3 regions of the Kribbella sp. NPDC054772 genome follow, and region 2 is predicted to be linked to each of the others. Evidence: riboswitches for the same ligand, from Rfam matches in the RefSeq annotation. Region 2 holds a riboswitch; each other region holds the start of a gene.
The links. A riboswitch is a leader RNA that binds a small molecule or an ion and turns the genes downstream of it on or off. The one in region 2 is predicted to bind cobalamin.

Region 1 (6,327 bases), on a different contig from region 2:
AAGCGCCACGCTGACCGGTAAAGCCCATCCAGCGCGCGGCCGGACGGTTTCGCCATGTAGAGGTTCAGCGACTGCGCCTGGTCGATCCATTTCTGCCGCCGCGACGCCGCCTTCACCAGCCAGAGCGGGTCGATCTCGAACGCCGTCGCGTACAGCTCACGCAGATCGGCCGGGATCCGGTCGATGCCGGCCAGCACACCGTCGTGGTACTTCAGGTCCGACACCATCACCTGGTCCCACAACCCGCGGTCCTTGAGGTCGGCGACGAGGTACGGGTTCGCGATCGTGAACTCACCGGACATGTTCGACTTCACGAACAGGTTGCTGTACGTCGGCTCGATCGACTGGCTCACGCCGGAGATGTTGGAGATCGTCGCGGTCGGGGCGATCGCCATCACGTTCGAGTTCCGCATCCCGTCGCGCAGTACCTTCGCCCGCAGGGTGTCCCAGTCCAGCCGGGTACTCCGGTCGATGGTCACGTCACCGCCGCGCGCGGTGTGCAGCAGGTCGAGCGAGTCGATCGGCAGGATCCCGAGACTCCACAGCGATCCGTCGTACGACGAGTAGCGGCCGCGCTCGGCGGCGAGATCGCTGGACGCCTCGATCGCGTGGTAGCTGATCTGCTCCATCGAGCTGTCGGCGAACTCGACCGCGGCCTCGGAGGCGTACGGGACCCGGAGCGTGAACAGCGCATCCGCGAAGCCCATCAGACCGAGGCCGACCGGCCGGTGCCGCTGGTTGGCGCGCTCCGACTCCGGCGTGGTGTAGAGGTTCACGTCGATGACGTTGTCGAGCATCCGGACCGCTGTCCTGACGGTGTCCCGGAGCAGGTCGTCGTCCAGGCCGGTGTCGGTCAGGTGCGCGACCAGGTTGACCGAGCCCAGGTTGCAGACCGCGGTCTCCTCGACCGTGGTGTTCAGGGTGATCTCCGTGCACAGGTTCGACGAGTGCACGACACCGCTGTGCTGCTGCGGTGAACGCAGGTTGCAGGCGTCCTTGAAGGTGATCCACGGATGCCCGGTCTCGAACAGCACGGTCAGCATCCGGCGCCAGAGGTCAACCGCCTTGACCCGCTTGAAGGTATGGATCTCGCCACGATCCGCCGCCTCCTCGTACGCGCGGTACGCATCGGCGAACGCGGTGCCGTAGAGGTCGTGCAGATCCGGCACCTCGTCCGGCGAGAACAACGTCCACTCACCACCGGCCTCGACCCGCTGCAGGAACAGGTCCGGCACCCAGTTCGCGGTGTTCATGTCATGCGTACGCCGCCGCTCGTCCCCGGTGTTCTTCCGCAGATCCAGAAACTCCTCGACGTCGATGTGCCACGTCTCCAGATACGCACACACCGCGCCCTTACGGCGCCCGCCTTGGTTCACCGCGACCGCGGTGTCGTTGGCAACCTTGAGGAAGGGGACGACGCCCTGGGACTCGCCGTTGGTGCCGCGGATGCGGGCGCCGATGCCGCGGACCGGGGTCCAGTCGTTGCCGAGGCCGCCGGAGTACTTGGCGAGGAGGGCGTTGTTGCGGATGCCGTGGAAGATGCCGGCCAGATCGTCCTCGACCGTGGTGAGGAAGCAGGACGACAGCTGCGGCCGGGTGGTGCCGGAGTTGAACAGCGTCGGCGTCGACGACATGAAGCGGAACGAGCTGAGCAGTTGGTAGAACTCGATCGCCCGCGCCTCCCGGTCGTCCTCGCGCAGCGCCATCCCCATCGCGACGCGAAGGAAGAAGGCCTGCGGCAACTCGTACCGCACTTTGTCGATGTGCAGCAGGTAGCGGTCGTGGAGCGTCTGCAGCGCGAGGAACGTGAAGGTCAGGTCGGCGTCCGGATCGATGGCCTCGGCGAGCCGCTCGAGGTCGAACTCGGCGAGCCGGGGGTCGAGCTGCCCGGCCTCGATCCCGACCCGGATGTACCGCGGGAAGTAGTCGGCGTACGCCGCGGTCATGTCGGCCTGGCTGGCCTGCCGGGGCTCGCCGTACACGCGGCCCAGCGTCTCGCGGCGGATCCGGTCCAGCAGGAGACGTGCGGCGGCGAAGCTGTACTGCGGCTCGGTCTCGACGTACGACCGGGCGGCCATCACCAGCGCGAGCTCGACCTCGTGCTGCGCGATGCCGTCGTAGCAGGCGCCGAGGGTCTCGTTCAGGATCAGTTCGGGGTCGACCGCGTCGAGACCGGCAGCTGCCTCGGCGACGACCACTTGGAGACGATCGACGTCTAGCGGGGACCGGGTGCCGTCGGCGGCGCGGACGGACGGCGCCGGCTTCTCGGTGACGCCGGACGCGTCGGCGGGGGTGCGGGCCTTGGTCCGCTCCTCGCGGTACAGGACGTAGGCGCGGGCGACCTGGTGCTCGCCGGCGCGCATCAGCGCCAGCTCGACCTGGTCCTGGATGTCCTCGACCTGCACGCTGCGCCGCCCGGACAGCGAATTCAGACCGCGGCTGGTCAGGGCACCGACGACCCGGCCGGTCAGGTCGGTCACCAGGTCGCGGACCCGGTGGGTGGCGGCCGCGTCGGCGCCCTCGACAGCGAGGAACGCCTTCGTCACGGCGACGGAGATCTTGGTGGCGTCGAACGGAGTACTGCTGCCGTCGCGACGGACGACGGTCAGCTCGATCTCCCGGTCCGTCGCCACAGAGGCTGACGATGAGGAAGCAATGGTCACAGGTGTGCGCTCCAGAAGTGTTCGGAGACCCGGCACCACGCGAGCAGGCGCACGACGAGACGGCAGCACCGGCCGGTACCACTGCCCGTCACGCCCTGCGACCCACCCGCGAGATCTCGGACCGCGTGTACCGGCGGTACACGCACCGGTGGCAGGTATCCGGACTCGCGGACGCAGCTGGACGTCACGACCGCTCACCGTTGCGGGGCAGTTCCGGACTCGCACCGGATTCCCCTGTTGCCTCGAGATGAACAACATGTTGTGTCGTCGACCATCCCGAACCACCAGCAGTAGTGATGCTAAGTCGGAACATCTAGATCTTGTGGTAGCGCCACGCCGCGTGTCGCACATCTTGTGGTCCTCACGCCGCGACCGCATACAGATCCTGGAGCGTCATGATCTCGGAGCCGTGATGGATCAGCTCGCGATTGAGGCGCAGTACGACGTGGCCGAACGGCTCGGCCGCGTCGAGTTCGTTGGCCTGGCTGAGGCCGACCGTCGTCACCGCGTCCTCGTCGAGGCCGGCGATCGCGTCCTGCCAGGCCTCGACCCAGTGGGTCAGCCAGGCGACCGCATCCCGCGCGTTGCCGTGCAGGGTGATGTCCGCGCGGCCCTGCCGGCTTTCGCCGAACGTCCACTCCCAGCGCTCGAAGAACGTCTCGGTCAGGTGCGCGATCAGCCAGGCGATCGTCCGTGGGCCGCGATGGTCCGGCTCGTCCGGCCATTGCGCGACCCATTCGCCGGACCCGAGTGCGCGGAAGTGTCCTGTGTAGTGCCGCCGGACGACGGTGAGCGCCTCGCTGCTCGGGCGCCAGAAGTACTGCTCGTCGGTCAGCCGGGCCAGCCGGCCGGACAGGACCATCCAGCTGAAGCCGAGCTGGCCGCGGACCATGGCCATCGCCGATGGCCTGTGCAGGATGTCCCAGTCGAACGGCTCCGGCATAACAGCTCCCCTGTACGATCGAACATATGTTCGAATTCTTGCTCCACAGGGAACGGAAAGTCAAACCACCTAGCGTGTCGGTCGTGGCCTCGACGGAACGGGTCTGCTAGGCGGCTCGATCTGCGTGTCCGCGGCCGGGCTCGCGAAGCGGCGCTCGAGCAGCGTGAAGGCGTCGATCAGCTCGGGCGCCTCGTAGACGCGGTTCCGCCGGCCGTCGGTGACCTCGCGCAAGATCCGCGCCTCGACCAGTCGGGCGAGGCCCTGGTTGGCGGCCTGCTGCGAGCGGTCGATGAGCTGCGCCGCGGCGGCGAGTGTGAGGACGGGTGCGGCCGGCAGGGCCTCGATCAACAGCTCGGTCGCCGAGCCCGCGCGGACCGGCGCGGCGCGTTCCCGCCAGGACGCCTTCAGATCGACGGCCGTCTGCTCGAAACGGGCGGCCTCCGCGGTCGCGTGCGTACAGGCCAGCGCGAACATCCGCAGCCACGGATTGGCGGCCGCGCGGGCCTTCGCGGTCGTCGAGCGCCCGACGTACCGGAAAGCGGTCAGGGTGTCGACGTACTCCGTCGCGTGGGTGGCGAGCGCCAGTGAGACCGGCGGCACCGTGCGCGTCACCAGGCCGTCGGCACGCAGGATCAGGTGGATCAGGGCCCGCCCGGTCCGGCCGTTGCCGTCGGCGAAGGGGTGGATGGTCTCGAACTGGGCGTGCGCGATCGCGGTCTTGGCGAGCACCGGCAGCGGCGACTCGCGGACGAAGGTCATCAGGTCCGCGAGCAGTTCCGGGATCAGTTGCGCCGGCGGCGGGACGTAGTAGGCCTCGGCGGGGGAGCGGCCGCCGATCCAGTTCTGCAGGTAGCGGATCTCGCCGCCGTACTCCGGGTTCGGCGACTGCGCCATCAGGAGCCGGTGTGCCTCGAGCAGATGGTCGACCTCGAGTTTGTCACCGGCCTGGACGGACTCGGTCACCCAGGTCATCGCGTCGACCGCGCCGAGTACCTCCTCGGCCGTGACGTCCCGCGCCCGATCCCGCAGTACGTCGGCCTTCAATAGGCGGCGGGCTCCGACGACGAGACCCTCGATGTGGGACGAGCCGACCGCCTCGGCGCGCAGCAGGAGTCGCGCGAGGGCCTCGCTGTTGGTCAGGACGGCGGCGGTCGCGTCCAGACGGGCGAGATCGCCGGCGGCGTCCTCGAGTGCCGCGAGAACGTCGTCGCTCAGGTTGAACTCCCGACCGACCAGCGGGTCCGGGAAGTACAGCTCGTACGACCCGCCCAGCCGCTCGGCCCGGGTGAACCCATCGGGGTGCCCGGGCCAGCGGTGTAACTCCACCCTCGCCATACTCTTATTCAACCTTATCCACAAACCTTGAACAAGGCTGTGGATGGGAGTCTGCCAGGCTGTGGACCCGGTTGTGGGCAGACTGCTTGGTGTGACTCTCGACGCGCAGACGCAGGACATGGTGGCCGCCAACGAGGCCGACTGGAACGCGAGGGCGCCGCTGCACGCGGCAAGCGACTTCTACGACCGCCCCGCCGAGTTCTGGTTCGCGGACTACGAGTGGGACGACCTCGGTCCGCTGGAGGGGCGCGACGTACTGCACCTGCAGTGTCATCTCGGGACGGAGACGATCGAGTTCGCGCGGCGGGGTGCACGGGCCAGCGGTCTCGATCTGTCGGAGAAGTCGCTGGATGCGGCGCGGGGGATCGCGGCCGCGGCCGGAGTCGACGTCGACTACGTCCACGCGAACGTGTACGACGCGGTGCAGGCGGTCGACGGTCGGCAGTTCGACATCGTCTACACGGGCAAGGGCGCGCTCTGTTACCTCCCCGACCTGAAGCAGTGGGCCGAGGTCGTACGGGAGCTGCTCAAGCCCGGGGGCGCTCTGTACGTCGTCGAGTTCCATCCGTTGCTCAATGCGCTGCGCGAGGTCTCCCTCCCCGGCGAGTCGGACGACCTGGTCATCCGCGCCGACTACCTCGAAGGACGCGGGCCGATCGCGCACGACTCAACCGTCACCTACACCGGCGACGAGGTCCCCGGTCGCCAGACCAGCTACGAGTGGCGGCACGGCATGGGGGAGATCGTCAGCACGCTCGCCGGCGCCGGCTTCCAGCTCACCAGTCTGCGCGAATCCGAAGTACTCCCGTGGCCCCGCTGGCCATCCATGCAGCAAACCCCGGAGGGCTGGTGGCGCCTCCCTGACCCCGCCCCGCGAATCCCACTCCTCTTCGCCCTGAAGGCGACCAAGTCATGAATCGTGAGAACCGCGAGCAGGACCTGATCACCTACTACTCCAACGAGGTCCAGGCCCGGTCCGACCGTGAGCTGCCGGATGCTCGGGTGGACCGCCGTACCGCTTATCTCAGCCAATTGCAGGCCGAGGGGCGTCATTCGGTGCTGGAGATCGGCTGTGGTCCGGGCCGGGACGGTGCGGCGATCGCGGCGGCGGGATTCGATTACACGGGAGTGGATCTGGCGCCCGCGAGTGTCGAGGCGTGCCGCGAGCTCGGGTTGCGTGCCGAGGTGGCGTCGGTGCTCGAGTTGCCGTTCGGCGACGGGACGTTCGACGCAGGCTGGACGATGAGCACGTTGCTGCATGTGGCCGACGAGGACCTGGATCTGGCGTTGCGCGAGATCGTGCGCGTGCTGAAGCCCGGCGCACCGCTGGCCATCGGCCTCTGGGGTGACGTGAGTGGCGGTGAGCGCGTGTGGGAAGACAACACG
Region 2 (6,327 bases):
CCCGCGCTAGTTGGGCCGGTTGTCGCCCGGTTCGACCGGCAGCTTGATGGTGTCGGTGGCGTGTTGCAGGATCGCGCGCAGGCCGGCTTCGTCCTGCGGGCGGCCGCCGACGGTGATCTCGGCGGCTGAGGACTTGCCCCCGTCGAGCGAGATCCAGCGCGACAGGCCCATCCGCGGACCGCGGCTCTGGTCGGTGTAGGTGTAGACCAGCGTGCCGCCGTCCCGGCTGAGCACCTTCAGGTCGTGCTCGTCGATGCTGCGCACGCGGTTCGCGACCAGATCGTCCGGGGCCTGCTTGCTGCCGCGGGTGTCGAACCGGATCTGCCAGACGCCGGTCGGGTCCAGGAACTTCGGTCGAGTGCCCGCCTGGGCGCTCTTCCAGCCGGTCGGCACCTCTGCGGAGACCGGGTCGCCGCTGGAACCGAAGTTCTGCACGACGTACTGCACCGAGTCGGCCTGGAGCCCGTCGGTCCGGGTCGGGGAACTGCTCGGGGGAGGACTGTTCACGATCCCGGCCGGCGTTTCGTGCGCCGCGAACGGGTTTCCGCCGTTGATGACGAGCACCGTGCCGAACACGGCCACACCGACGGTCATTCCCGCCAGCGTCATCAGCAGCGCCTGGTGCCTGGGCGTGAGCATCCCGACCTCGCTTCCCTCTCTCCCGCCCGATTATCGCCGACGAGAGGGGCGTCTCCGCAAACCGCCGCGTACGCTGACACGTCGTGAAGATGTCCGACCCCGCGCTCCAGCAGGCTTTACAGCGTTATGACGACGGTGCGGCGGAACGCGCGGATCTGAAGTTGCTCACCAAGGAGTTGCTCAAGCTCCTGGTCGCGAAAGCACCTGGTCACGCGGTCGAGGTCCGAGTCCCGCCGTACGGCGCCGTGCAGTGCATCGAGGGGCCGCGACACACCCGGGGGACGCCCGGCGCGGTGATCGAGATGCCCCCGGAACTGTGGATCGACGTCGCCCTCGGACGCGTCACCTGGGCCGACGCCCGCGTCAGCGGAAAACTCCGGGCGAGCGGCGAGCGCACCGACCTGACCGGCCTGCTCCCGCTCGCCTGAGTCCCGGCATCCGCCTGGCCGACCTCGCGCATCGGTCAGCCAGGCGGATGGATCAGTGGGCCGGTCCGGGCCGGTGGGATTGACGCCCACGGCAACCAATCGGCCTCACGCTAGGCGCGTCCGAGGTCCCCGCCGGAGCCTTTCGACGGTGGTGGAAACGAGGTCCGGAAATCAGGCTCGTCCCGGCCGGTCGGACCTGTCACCATGGTCCGGTGGCAACCCCTTTCCGCGCCCGCCTGGCCCGCTTGCGCGTCGATCTGACCCCGTGGCGTGGTTCCCGTGACTTCCGCATCCTGCTGGTCGCCGGATCGGTCTTCTTCCTCGGCGGCATGGTCGGGTACGTCGCCCTGCCGTACCAGCTGTACCAACTGACCGGATCGAACTTCGCGGTCGGCGCGATGGGCCTGGTGACGATCGTCCCGCTGGTCGTCTTCGGCCTGTACGGCGGCGCGCTGGCCGACCACGTGGAGCGCCGGAAACTGCTCGTCGGCACCGGCCTGGCCCAGGTCGTGATCTCCGCGCTGATGGTCGTCAACACCCTGCTCCCGAACCCGCAGGTCTGGCTGATCTACGTCTGCGGCGCGCTGAACGCGATCGCGTCCTCGCTGCAGCGGCCGAGCCGCGAGGCGCTGCTGCCCCGTGTGGTCAAGCACGCGGAGATCCCCGCCGCGGTCGCGTTGAGCTCACTGACCTCGCAGATCGGTCAGCTCGCCGGCCCGGCGCTGGGCGGCGTCCTCGTCGGCTCGGTCGGCGTGACCTGGGCGTTCTCGGTCGAGCTGGTCGGGATCGTGTTCGCGACGCTGATGTACACCCGCCTCGGTGCCTACCGCGCGGGTGATGGCGCGAGCGCGCCGAGTCTGCGGGCGATCGGTGGCGGGATCGTCTACGCGTTCCGGCGCAAGGACCTGCTGGCGACGTACCTCGTCGACATGGTCGGGATGTTCCTGGCGATGCCGATCGTGCTGTTCCCGGCGTTCGCGACCGACATCCTGAAGGAGCCGAGGTTGCTCGGTCTGCTGTACAGCGCCGAGGCGATCGGGGCGATGTGCGCAAGCCTGACCAGCGGCTGGGCCAAACACGTGCACCACCAGGGCCGGGCGGTGGTGCTGGCCACGATCGGCTGGGGTGCCGCGGTCGGGCTCGCCGGGCTGGCGCCGAACATCTGGATCGCGATCGCCTTCTTCGCGCTGGCGGGCGCGGCCGACATGGTCTCGGTGCTGTTCCGCTCGGTGATCTGGAACCAGACGATCCCGGACGAGATGCGCGGTCGGCTGGCCGGGATCGAGATGCTCGGGTACTCGCTCGGCCCGCTCGGTGGACAGGCCCGGTCCGGTCTCGTTGCCGACCTGACCGGCGTCCGGACCGCGATCGTCAGCGGCGGTGTCATGTGCGTCGCCGGCGTGATCGGGACCGCTGTCTGGCTGCGTGAGTTCTGGCGGTACGACGCCCGTACCGACGAACACGCCGTCCGCGAAAGGGAGCTCCGGACCGCCGGTTAGAGTTCCAGGCATCATGCGTATCCGCCGTGGAATGACCGCTGGCCTGGCCGTCGTACTGCTCGCGGGCTGTAGCGGTCCCGGGCAGGAGACCGCCCCGAGCGCACCGCCACTGGTGTCGACGAGCGCTGTGGATACCCCATCGGCGACGCCCTCCGATACGCCGAGCCCGAGCGTGCCGGCCTCGGCGGCACCCGCGCAGTCCGTATGCCTGCGGATGAACCAGGAATTGGTCCGGACGACGCTTGCGGTGCCTGCTGTGGATATCCAGACCAAGACGGTGCCGACCGACTTCGGCCCTCCGACGTACGACGTCTGCCAGCTGACCCTGAGCAACTTTCCGAACGGTCCGGTGCTGAGCATCGAGACATCGGTGCTCCCGGCGACCGCGGCGACGTTGGCCGCGAGCCAGAAGGCGTCCAAGGGTGAGCCGGTGAAGCCTGCGGTGGTGGGCCAAGGCGGCTACGGGGCGAGCACGTTCGTGGTGTTCCTGCTGGGCGGCAAGCTCTACAAGGTCGCCGGTCCGAAGGCGACGCTCGCGAAGTACGTCGTCCTCGCGCAGGAGGTCGCCCGGCAAGCGGCAGGCGTTCCGACGGCGGATCCGGTGATCACGCGCCCGGAGTGCGACCGCGGGTCGTCCGGGGCCGAGAAGGTGCTGGGCGCGCGGCCGACGGCCCGCCGCGACAGCGAGACGACGCCCGGCGACCCGGTCTGCGGCTGGGTGACCGCGACGAGCGTGCTGACCACCTCGGTACGGCGTACTCCGCAGGCAAAGGCGTTGATCGCTCCGCTCGCCAAGGCCGCGACCTCGCAGTCGATCCCGCTCGGCGACGAGGGGTACGTCGACACCGCCACCGGCCGGACCACGATCCGCGTCGGCGACGACAAGCTGGTGGACTTCGTCCCGCTGCCGGCCCGGGCGATCGACCCGGACCTGATGACGCAGTTCGCGCTGGCGATGGCGCCTATCTATACGCGCTGATCTACACGCGCTGACGATCTGCGACACAGTCGCGGATGTTAGGGTGGCGGCGCCGTGGTGTTCGGGAAGCCGGTGGAGTACCGGCGCGGCCCTCGCCACTGTGATCGGGATGTTCGCCGGACGTTCCCCTCGGGGAGACCACTGGCCGCTTGCGGCTGGGAAGGTTCGACCGGCGATCGCGGTACCCGTCAGCCAGGAGACCGGCCACGGCGCTCGACCCGTCCACGAGGTGCTGGAGGAGCGGTCCGCCCATGGCCGTCGTACGCGTGCTTGCTGTTGTCCTGTCTGTTTCCCTGTTGGCTGGGTGTGGCCCAGCTGCTGAAGCCGGTTCGAGTGCCGGTGCGATCACCGTCAAGAACTGCGGGATCGACGTCTCCGTCGACGGTCCGCCGCAGCGGGTCTTCGCGGCGTACCAACCGGCGATCGAGATGGCCCACGCGTTGGGGATCTCGGATCGGCTCGTCGGTACGGCGTACCTGGATGCCGAGGTGCTCCCGGAGTACGCCGCCGCGCAGGCGAAGGCGACGTACTACAAGAACCTGCCGAGTCGTGAGCAGCTGCTCAGCCTGAACCCGGACTTCGTGCTGTCCGGGTTCAACGACGTGTTCAGCGCGGCCGGCAGCGACTCGAGCTTCGGCAGCCGCAAGAGCCTGTCCGACCTCGGCGTCCGGACCTGGATCTTCAGCCCGCTCTGCCCGACCGCGGACGGCAAGGGCGACGAGGCGATCGACCCGTCGACGGTCTCGATGGACAACGTGTACGCCGATCTGCGCGACCTCGGCAAGCTGTTCAAGGTCGAGGACCGTGCCGAGCAGGTGATCGCCGACCAGCAGCGGCGGATCGCGGCGGTCGAGACGGCCGTGAAGGACGCGCCGCGACCGACAGTGGCGATCATCCGGCCCGCGCTGGAGGGCGGCGGCCTGACGGTGTCTGGTGGACCGGACTTCGGGACGGTGCTGATCAAGCAGGCAGGTGGCGTGAACGCGTTCGCGGACCTGACGTCGAAGCGGAACGTGAAGATCAGCGTCGAGGAGTTCATCAAGCGCGACCCGGACTACGTGCTGATCAGCGGGTGCTGTGACGCGTCGCTGACGGCCGCCTCGTCGCAACCGGATGTCGCCAACCTGCTCGCGAATCCGGCGCTGAGCAATCTGAAGGCTGTGCGCAATCGTCATGTGGTGCCGTGGTTGTTCGCCAATCACTCGGCGGGTGTGCGGGGTGCGTACACGACGGAGAACCTGGCGCGCATCATTCACCCTGACCTCTTCAAGTGAGGAAGGCTGCCGGGCTCACGGGCTGCGTCGGGGTGCTGGCCGTGGCCGTCGTGCTGTCGTTGTGCGTCGGGAACCAGTGGGTCGGGACCGGTGACGTCTATCAGGCGCTGGCGAACTTCAGCGGCAGCGATACCGATCGTGTCGTGACGTACTTGCGCGTGCCGCGAACCGTCGCGGGTCTCTTGGTCGGGGTCGCGCTCGGGTTGTCCGGTGGGTTGATGCAGGGCGTGACGCGGAACCCACTGGCCGACCCGGGGATTCTCGGCGTGAACGCGGGCGCGGCCGTGGCCGTAGTAGCGGCGATCGGGGTGTTCGGCGTGCACAGCCTGACCGGGTACGTGTGGTTCGCGATGGGCGGCGCGCTCGTCGCGACAGTCGTCGTGTACGTCGTGGGCGCGATCGGCGGAGCGACGCCGGTGAAGCTCGCGCTGGCGGGAGCGGCGATCTCCGCGCTGCTCGGCTCGGTCACGTCGGCCGCGACGTTGCTGGATCTCTCGACGTTGAACGAGTACCGGTTCTGGGTTGTCGGTTCGTTGTCCTTGGCGAACGGGGCGATCGTCGTGCAGGCTGTGCCTTTCCTTGCCGTAGGCACCGTTCTCGCGTTGGTGCTGGCCCGGTCGCTCAACCAGCTCGCGCTCGGCGCTGAACTTGCGCAGACCCTCGGCACCCGGGTCGCGCTCGTGCGCATCCTCGCCGGCGTCGCCGTGGTGATCCTGGCCGGTACGGCGACCGCGATCGCCGGCCCGATCGGCTTCATTGGTCTCGCCGTACCGCATGTCGCACGGACGATCGTCGGCGCGGACTACCGGTGGCTGTTGCCGTGGTCGATGGTGCTCGCGCCCGCGGTCCTGTTGCTCGCGGACGTCGCCGGGCGGATCGTCGTACGGCCGGCGGAGTTGCAGGTCGGGATCATCACGGCGCTGATCGGGGCACCGCTGTTCATCGCACTGGTGCGCCGTCGACGGACGGCTGCGTTGTGAAGACTTTGCGAATCGGGCGGGTGTCCACTCGGGTGGATGTCGCGAGCGTCGTGGTCTCGACGGTCGCGTGGGTGCTGACGGTGGTCGTCGGTGCGTTCGCCTTGACTCGTGGCGATTACGCGCTTCCGCTCTCTGATGTCCTGCGGGCGTTGTCGGGGCACGGGACGCTCATCACGTACGACGTCGTCGTGAACAATCGTTTGCCTCGCGTCCTCGTCGGCATCGGTGTCGGTACGGCGTTCGCGGTGTCCGGCGCGATCTTCCAGCGGCTCGCGCGCAACCCGTTGGTGAGTCCGGACCTGATCGGCATCAACGCCGGTGCCGCGTTGGCCGCCGTACTGATCATCACCGTGATCGGGAGTGGGTGGATCCCGCTGGGTGCGTTGATCGGGTCGTTGCTCGCCGCGCTCAGCGTGTATCTGCTGGCCTATCGCAACGGGGTCTCCGGGTATCGGCTGGTGCTCGTGGGGGTTGGCGTGACGGCGATCATCGGGTCGCTGACGGCGTACCTGCTGACGTTGGCGGACA
Region 3 (6,327 bases), on a different contig from region 2:
CTGCGGCGGACGGGCGCCGACCTCGAGCGCTTTCCCGACCACTTTCGTGCCGTACGAGTGCGCGACGACCGTGACGTCCGCCTTCTCCGCCTTGAGCTCGTCGACCTCGTCCAGGAACACCTTGAGCCGCGGCCCGCCCTCGGCCGCCGCGTCGTCCTCCGCGGCCTTGAGCAGGCCCTGCGGCGAGCTGTAGTCGAGCCAGACGATCACCGCGGTCTCCGGCCCGGCCTCCTGCTTGATCAGGTCGCCGCGGTCCGACTGTCCGGAGAACGTGTCGAGGCTGTTCCCCATCCCGGGAACCAGTACGGCGACGTGCTTCGCCTTCGGGAGCTCGCCGAGCACCTCGATCGCCCGCCCTTGTCCCTTCGGGTCGACCTTCAGGAACTGCCGCTGCCGCTGGACGTGAACGACGTTGCCGTCGGCATCCGTCTCGCTCACGGTGACCGGGGCCAGCAGCTCCTCGACGGTCTTCAGGCGCTTGAGTTGCTCGTCGTCCGCGGTGCCGTCGTCGGCCGCCGTCTGCAACCGCTCGCGAGCAGCCTCGAGCACCGCCAGATTGGCGCGGAACCGTTCGGCCAGTTGATCAGCCTCAGCCATGATGACTCCCCGTGACAGCCGGTCACCTGGGCGTGAGACCGGGCCACCGGCAGTTTGTCAGGCGGAGGGCACGAAGGCCAGAGACCAGTTCCCGCTGTGGTGGGACAGGCTGACCGTGGCGAGCGGCCGGACGTCGACATGCCGCAGCGACTCGGCGGGCGCGTCCACGACGTACAGGACGATCGCGCGGACCACCGCCGGGTGGACGACGGCGAGGATCGCGCTGGGTTCGTCGTGCTGCCCGGCCACGTCCCCGAGCCAGTCGGCGACCCGGGCGAGGACGTCGTTCTCGGTCTCGCCGCCCGGCGTTGCGGTGTGCGGCCGTTCGAGCCACGCCGAGACCCGCGTCGGGTCGGCCGTGAGCAGATCCTCCAGCTCGCGGCCGGCCCAGTCGCCGTACTCGCGGTCCCGCAGCTCGGGCGCGACGATCGCGTCGTACCCGAGCGCAGCGGCTGTCCGTACGGCGGCCTGCTCAGGTCCGGAGTACACGGCGTCTGCCGAGAGCTTCAGGTCGCGCGCCGCCTCGACACTCGCCGCGTCCGGCTCGGCGTCGCCGCCGAGCACGAGTCCGCGCAGTGCGGGTGTCAGGGCGTGCGCGACCAGGGTCAGCGTGGTCAAGCCGCAGCCACCTTCGATCGGATCGGCCGGCGGTCCACCGCGGCCGCGTACCCGAACCCGAGCAGGAGCCACAGCGTCGCCTGCGTACCGAGCGAGGCGAACCGGAACTGCCACAGCAGCGTAGCGGGGAACGTCTCCGGAACCTCGTTGATCCGCGGCAGGATCAGGTACGCCGCCACGACGGTCGCGAGCAGTCCGACGACACCACCGGCGAGGCGGGCGACATCGCCGTACCGCGCGGCCCAGCGGGACAGGGCGACCCCTGCCCACACCGCGAGCAGGCCGATGACCAGGGTCAAGAGGTAGGTGACGGTCCGCCGGGTGATGGTGTCGGGGTCACCGACCGCCGGCGGATTGGGTGGGTACTTGAAGAACGGGACGAGCACGATGCCGATGAAACCCGCGGCGGCGAGTCCGAGCGCGGCGTACGCGTCGTTGCCGGTCCGGAGCTTGCGGCGGAGCAGCGTGAACGCGACCGCGAACAGGCCGCCGAGCGCGACGCCGTACAGGCTGGTCGCGAGAAACAGGCCGGCCCGCTGGCCGTCGCGGCTGACCAATGGCTGTTCGTCCTCCGCCTGGTCAGCGTGGTTGTGGTCGTGAGTGTGCGCGGCACCGGCCTCTTCGATCGCGATCGCCGCGTCGACACGCGGCTCGCCCATCACGTAGGCGAACGTTCCGGCCAGCAGGCCGGCGAAGAGTCCGACGATCAGTCCGCGCACCAGGAGCGATCCGAAGGTGCGCATCTGATCTAGTGGCAGGGCACGCCGAGCAGGTGGCGACCGTCGTGCATCAGCTCGTGCAGGTACATCCCCGACTGGGAGACCGCGCCCTGGTCGAACCCGACCAGGTAGGCGAGCAGCAACATCAGGCCGACGCTGGTAAGAGCAGCAGCGAGAAGCTTGGGCGAGAGAGCCGGTACGGCGATCGTGCGGGCAGGAGCTGCCATTGAACTGAACCTCCTGGGGAAGTGCGCGTCCCCTTGGAAAGGCTGCTGTGCCCGAGCGTCCTGACTCACGAACCGAAGCTCGCTCACAGTGGCGCGGCCGTGCCGGACTCTCACCGGCTTCCCTCATGGCACCGCAGGTTGACCCTGGAACGGTAGAGCCCACACCGAACCCCGGTCAACGCGCCACGGCGCGCCGGTGACCAATCCCACCCCCACCCACCAGCCGCCCGGCGTGCGGCATGACCGCCCACCTGCCCAGCCCCTCGCTCCACCACGCCGGCAGCCCACTTCCGACGTACACCGTCGTGCCGCTCGCCTCACGACGCCCCCCAACCCAACCCCGACGTACGGCACTCCGCCGCTCCCCCACCACGTCCACTCCGCGCACCCCCATCCCCACGCGACCACCACCCTCGGCGTCCTCAACTACTGCCGAGTCGTGGCAATTGGCATGTGACCCCCAACGCGAGTCGTGAGTTCCGGCTGTCGATTTGCAACCAGGACCCACGACTCGGCGGGATCGCCGCGGGTAGGAGCCGAGGCGGGACGCCGGCCCGAGCATCGGCTTCTGCTGGGTGGGCATCACGCTCAGCTCGAAGGCGCCGCGAGCCGAGCGGTGAGTGAGGGGAGCGTTTACTCTGGGTGGATGCCGTCCGCTCATCATTTGGTTGCGTTTGCGATTACTGCGTTCATCATCATCGTGGTTCCGGGGCCCAGCGTGTTGTTCATCGTGGGGCGGGCGTTGGCGGTGGGGCGGCGGGAAGCCGTGTTGACGATGGTGGGGAACACGTTGGGTGCCGCGACGATGCTGGTGTTGATCGCGCTCGGGCTCGGGACGTTGATCGCCGCGAGTGCGGTCGCGTTGACGATCGTGAAGCTGGGCGGGGCGGCGTACCTGATCTATCTGGGGGTGCACGCTTTCCGGTCGCGGAAGTCGCTCGCGGAGGCGCTTGCCAGGGGGGTGAAGCCGGGGAGCAGCCGGAAGACCGTGCGGCAGGGGTTCCTGGTCGGGGTGACGAACGCGAAGACCGCGGTGTTCTTCGCGGCCGCGCTGCCGCAGTTCGTGGACAAGGGTGCGAGCAGCCCGGCGTGGGCGCAGATCCTGGTCCTCGGGTTGATCTTCATCCTGATCGCGCTCTGCTCGGACAGCGTCTGGGCGGTGGTGGCCGGTACGGCGCGCGAATGGTTCGCCCGCTCGCCGCGCCGGCTCGAGCTGGTCGGTGGCACCGGTGGTCTGATGATCATCGGTCTCGGCGCCAGCATCGCCGTCACCGGTTCCAAGGAATAGCTCAAACAGCAGCGGTACGTCGTCCCGCCGCGACACCGAGCAGCGCCAGCAACGCCGGGACACCGAACGCGACGACGTACGCCATGACCGCGGAATGCGGCTCCATCGCGGCGAACAACGACCCACCGATCGCCAGCACCGTTGCCGTGGACAACGAATCGCTCAGCTGCAGCGCGGAACTGTTCACACCCTGCTCGTCAGGCTCCGAGTACTCCAGCACCAGCACGGAAAGCGTGGGGAAGACCGTACCCATCCCGAGCCCGGTCAGGCTCCATCCGAGGATGCCGACGACGACCGGTACGTGCGGGTTCAGCGTGAGCGTGGCGGTGACGATGCCAAGCACGATCAGGATCATGCCGGCCTGCAGGAACACCTCGTGCGAGAACGGCTGCTTCGGGCGCCCGCGGTACCACGACGCCGCGGTCCAACTGAGCGCGCTGACGGTCAGGACCAGCCCGGCCAACGAAGGGGACAGCCCGCGCTCGCGGGTCAGCATCAGCGGAAGGAACACCTCGGCGCCGAATCCGGCCGCGGCGACCAGGCCACGGAGCGCGATCACCGAAGGCAGTCCGCGACCGAAGGTGAACGTCCCGCGCGGCAGCAGCCGCGGCCCGAACGCGATCACCCCGGCCAGGCCGATCACGAGCAGCGCAATCTGGAGTACGCCGTGCTGCTGCCCGCCGTAATGCAGCAGTCCAACCCCGACGGCCGCCGCGACCGCCCACAGCGCGCGCTTGTCCCAGAGTTTCCCGGGACGCGGCTCGTGCGTGTCGCCGCGAGCCAGTCCGGGCCGCATCACCAGCGCGGCCGGGATCGCGAGCGCGGGAACGGCGAGGAACACGATGCGCCAGCTGGCGTGCTCGACGATCAGTCCGGCGATCGCGGGACCGACGAGTGACGGCACCACCCAACCGGTAGCGAAGGCGGCGAAGATCCGCGGCCGTAGCCGGGCCGGGTACAGCTGCCCGACCACGACGTACAGGGCGACCGTCAGCAGACCGGAGCCGAAGCCCTGGATGATCCGGCCGATGACCAGGACCTCCATCGTCGGCGCGAATCCCGCGATCAGCAGGCCGGCCAGGAACCACGCCGTACCGTGCCAGAGCGGGCGGGTCGGGCCTTTCAGGTCGCTCCAGGTACCGGAGATGACCATCGCGACGACACCGGAGGCGAGTGGTCCGCCGAACGCGAGCGCGTACAGACTGAGGCCGTCGAGCGCCTGGGCGACGGTCGGCATCGCCGTCGCGACCGCGAGCGACTCGAACGCGACCAGGGTGATCAGCGCGACCATGCCAACGGTCAAGGCGCGGTACTGCGGGGAGAGAACGCCACCGGTGTCGGCGGCAGGCCCGGTCGCGGGCTCGGCAACGGTCGTCATGCCGAGAAGCTTCGGACCTCAAGTGCGCTTCAAGTCAACTAGAGAATCGCGGCGAACACCAGCGCGAGGATCGGCGGGACGGCCTGGGTGGCCGCGGCGCGCAGCATCCGGCGGTCGGAGGCGAGCAGTACGACGCCCGCGCCGGCCATGCACGCACAGGCGAACAAGGCGATCGCATGGCCCTTGTCGCCGCCCCAGATCAGCCCGCCGAGCGCACCGATCGCGAGGAACAGGTTGTAGAACCCCTGGTTGAACGCCCACGGCCGCGCGGCCGCCATCTCGGTGTCGTCCTTCACCAGGAACCGCCGGTACGTGCTCGGCTTGCGGAACAGCAGGCTCTCCAGCGCGAACACCACGACATGGAACAGCCCGGCCACTGCCACGAAGATCTGTGCGATCAAACTCATCCGCGTCCTCGCTTCGCTGCGGGCGCGGCTGAGGCACGAGACGCACTGTGCTTGATGATGAATTCGCTTCGCTCATTCATGGCGGGAACGTACCGTCAAGCCCGCCAATCCGTGGCGAAGGCACGCGCTGGGTTGTCCCGGAACACCGCGTCCGCGACGTCCGCACCGAAGTACCGCGTGATCCGTGGTCGGAGGTGGGTGAGCAGGTACGGCATCCCGGGCCCTTCCCCGGTCGACGCCCGGGCGCGGGCGCTCGTGGTGTCGCCGCCGAGCAGCAGCCGGTCGGTGTACCCGGCGTCGATGAGCGCGGCCAGGCAGTCGGTCAGTCGCGGATCGGTCGCGTTGTTCGCCCGCGACGGCCCGTCGAACGCCAGCCACGCGCCACGCTGCGCCAGTTCGAGATGCACCCGATGATCCGGGAACCGGTTGAGGTGCCCGAGGATGACCGCCGCCGGATGCACCTCGAGCTCGTCGACGAGCAGATCGAGTACGGCGTCCGCCGCGGATCCGAGCTCGTGATGGACAGCGATCGGCGCGTTCGTCGCGTGGTGCGCCTCGGCCGCGGCGCGCATCACGAGCTCCGCGTGCGCGTCGAGCACGTGGAATCCGCCCGCGACCTTGATCAGCCCGGCCCGGACCGGCGTCTCGCCGATACCGGTCGTCAACTCACGGACGAAGATCTCGGCCAGCTGGTCACGGATCTCGTCGACGTACCCCTCGGGGTAGTGCTCGCGCCGGTGCAGTCCGGTCGCCGCGACGATCGACACCCCGGTGCCGGTGGAGATCCCGGGAAGCGCCTCGGCGCCTTGGTGCAGACCGTGCGGGGTCCATTGCACGATCGCCTGGCCGCCGGCCCGCGCGAACGCCCGCACCTCGGCGACCGCGGCCGCCTCGTCGTCGAGCTCCTGACCTGGTAAGAGCGCGGAACGGAAGAACAGGTGGTCGTGCGCATCGCACACCCCGAGCGCTTCCGGCGCGAGGTCGTTCAGGACCGTTCGAATCCGCATCAGCATCCCAAGGTCAGGTCACGGCACCGCCAGTGGCACCGTAACCCAACCTCGAGATCTGGCTCAGGCCGCCTGCTTGCCCGGCG

Region 1: linked by a shared signal. The riboswitch ahead of ACWGID_RS28260 (ribonucleoside-diphosphate reductase subunit alpha) and the one ahead of ACWGID_RS40125 (ABC transporter substrate-binding protein) in region 2 are both predicted to bind cobalamin.
Region 3: linked by a shared signal. The riboswitch ahead of ACWGID_RS10525 (CbtB domain-containing protein) and the one ahead of ACWGID_RS40125 (ABC transporter substrate-binding protein) in region 2 are both predicted to bind cobalamin.

Annotation. Positions count from the first base shown of each region.
Region 1 covers NZ_JBSHBJ010000022.1:52,573-58,899, reverse strand. Annotated here, with positions in the region: gene ACWGID_RS28260 (ribonucleoside-diphosphate reductase subunit alpha) at 1-2,633, opposite strand, end outside; cobalamin riboswitch at 2,797-2,964, opposite strand; gene ACWGID_RS28255 (DinB family protein) at 3,025-3,606, opposite strand; gene ACWGID_RS28250 (Fic family protein) at 3,676-4,941, opposite strand; gene ACWGID_RS28245 (class I SAM-dependent methyltransferase) at 5,033-5,857, shown strand; gene ACWGID_RS28240 (class I SAM-dependent methyltransferase) at 5,854-6,327, shown strand, end outside.
Region 2 covers NZ_JBSHBJ010000053.1:5,314-11,640, reverse strand. Annotated here, with positions in the region: gene ACWGID_RS40145 (hypothetical protein) at 7-639, opposite strand; gene ACWGID_RS40140 (sterol carrier family protein) at 729-1,067, shown strand; gene ACWGID_RS40135 (MFS transporter) at 1,280-2,566, shown strand; gene ACWGID_RS40130 (hypothetical protein) at 2,598-3,545, shown strand; cobalamin riboswitch at 3,584-3,768, shown strand; gene ACWGID_RS40125 (ABC transporter substrate-binding protein) at 3,797-4,819, shown strand; gene ACWGID_RS40120 (FecCD family ABC transporter permease) at 4,816-5,799, shown strand; gene ACWGID_RS40115 (FecCD family ABC transporter permease) at 5,796-6,327, shown strand, end outside.
Region 3 covers NZ_JBSHBJ010000005.1:46,315-52,641, forward strand. Annotated here, with positions in the region: gene ACWGID_RS10510 (alpha/beta hydrolase) at 1-597, opposite strand, end outside; gene ACWGID_RS10515 (histidine phosphatase family protein) at 655-1,215, opposite strand; gene ACWGID_RS10520 (CbtA family protein) at 1,212-1,958, opposite strand; gene ACWGID_RS10525 (CbtB domain-containing protein) at 1,964-2,161, opposite strand; cobalamin riboswitch at 2,199-2,323, opposite strand; gene ACWGID_RS10530 (LysE family translocator) at 2,808-3,449, shown strand; gene ACWGID_RS10535 (MFS transporter) at 3,451-4,827, opposite strand; gene ACWGID_RS10540 (DUF1304 domain-containing protein) at 4,866-5,234, opposite strand; gene ACWGID_RS10545 (phosphotriesterase family protein) at 5,330-6,241, opposite strand; gene ACWGID_RS10550 (DEAD/DEAH box helicase) at 6,305-6,327, opposite strand, start outside.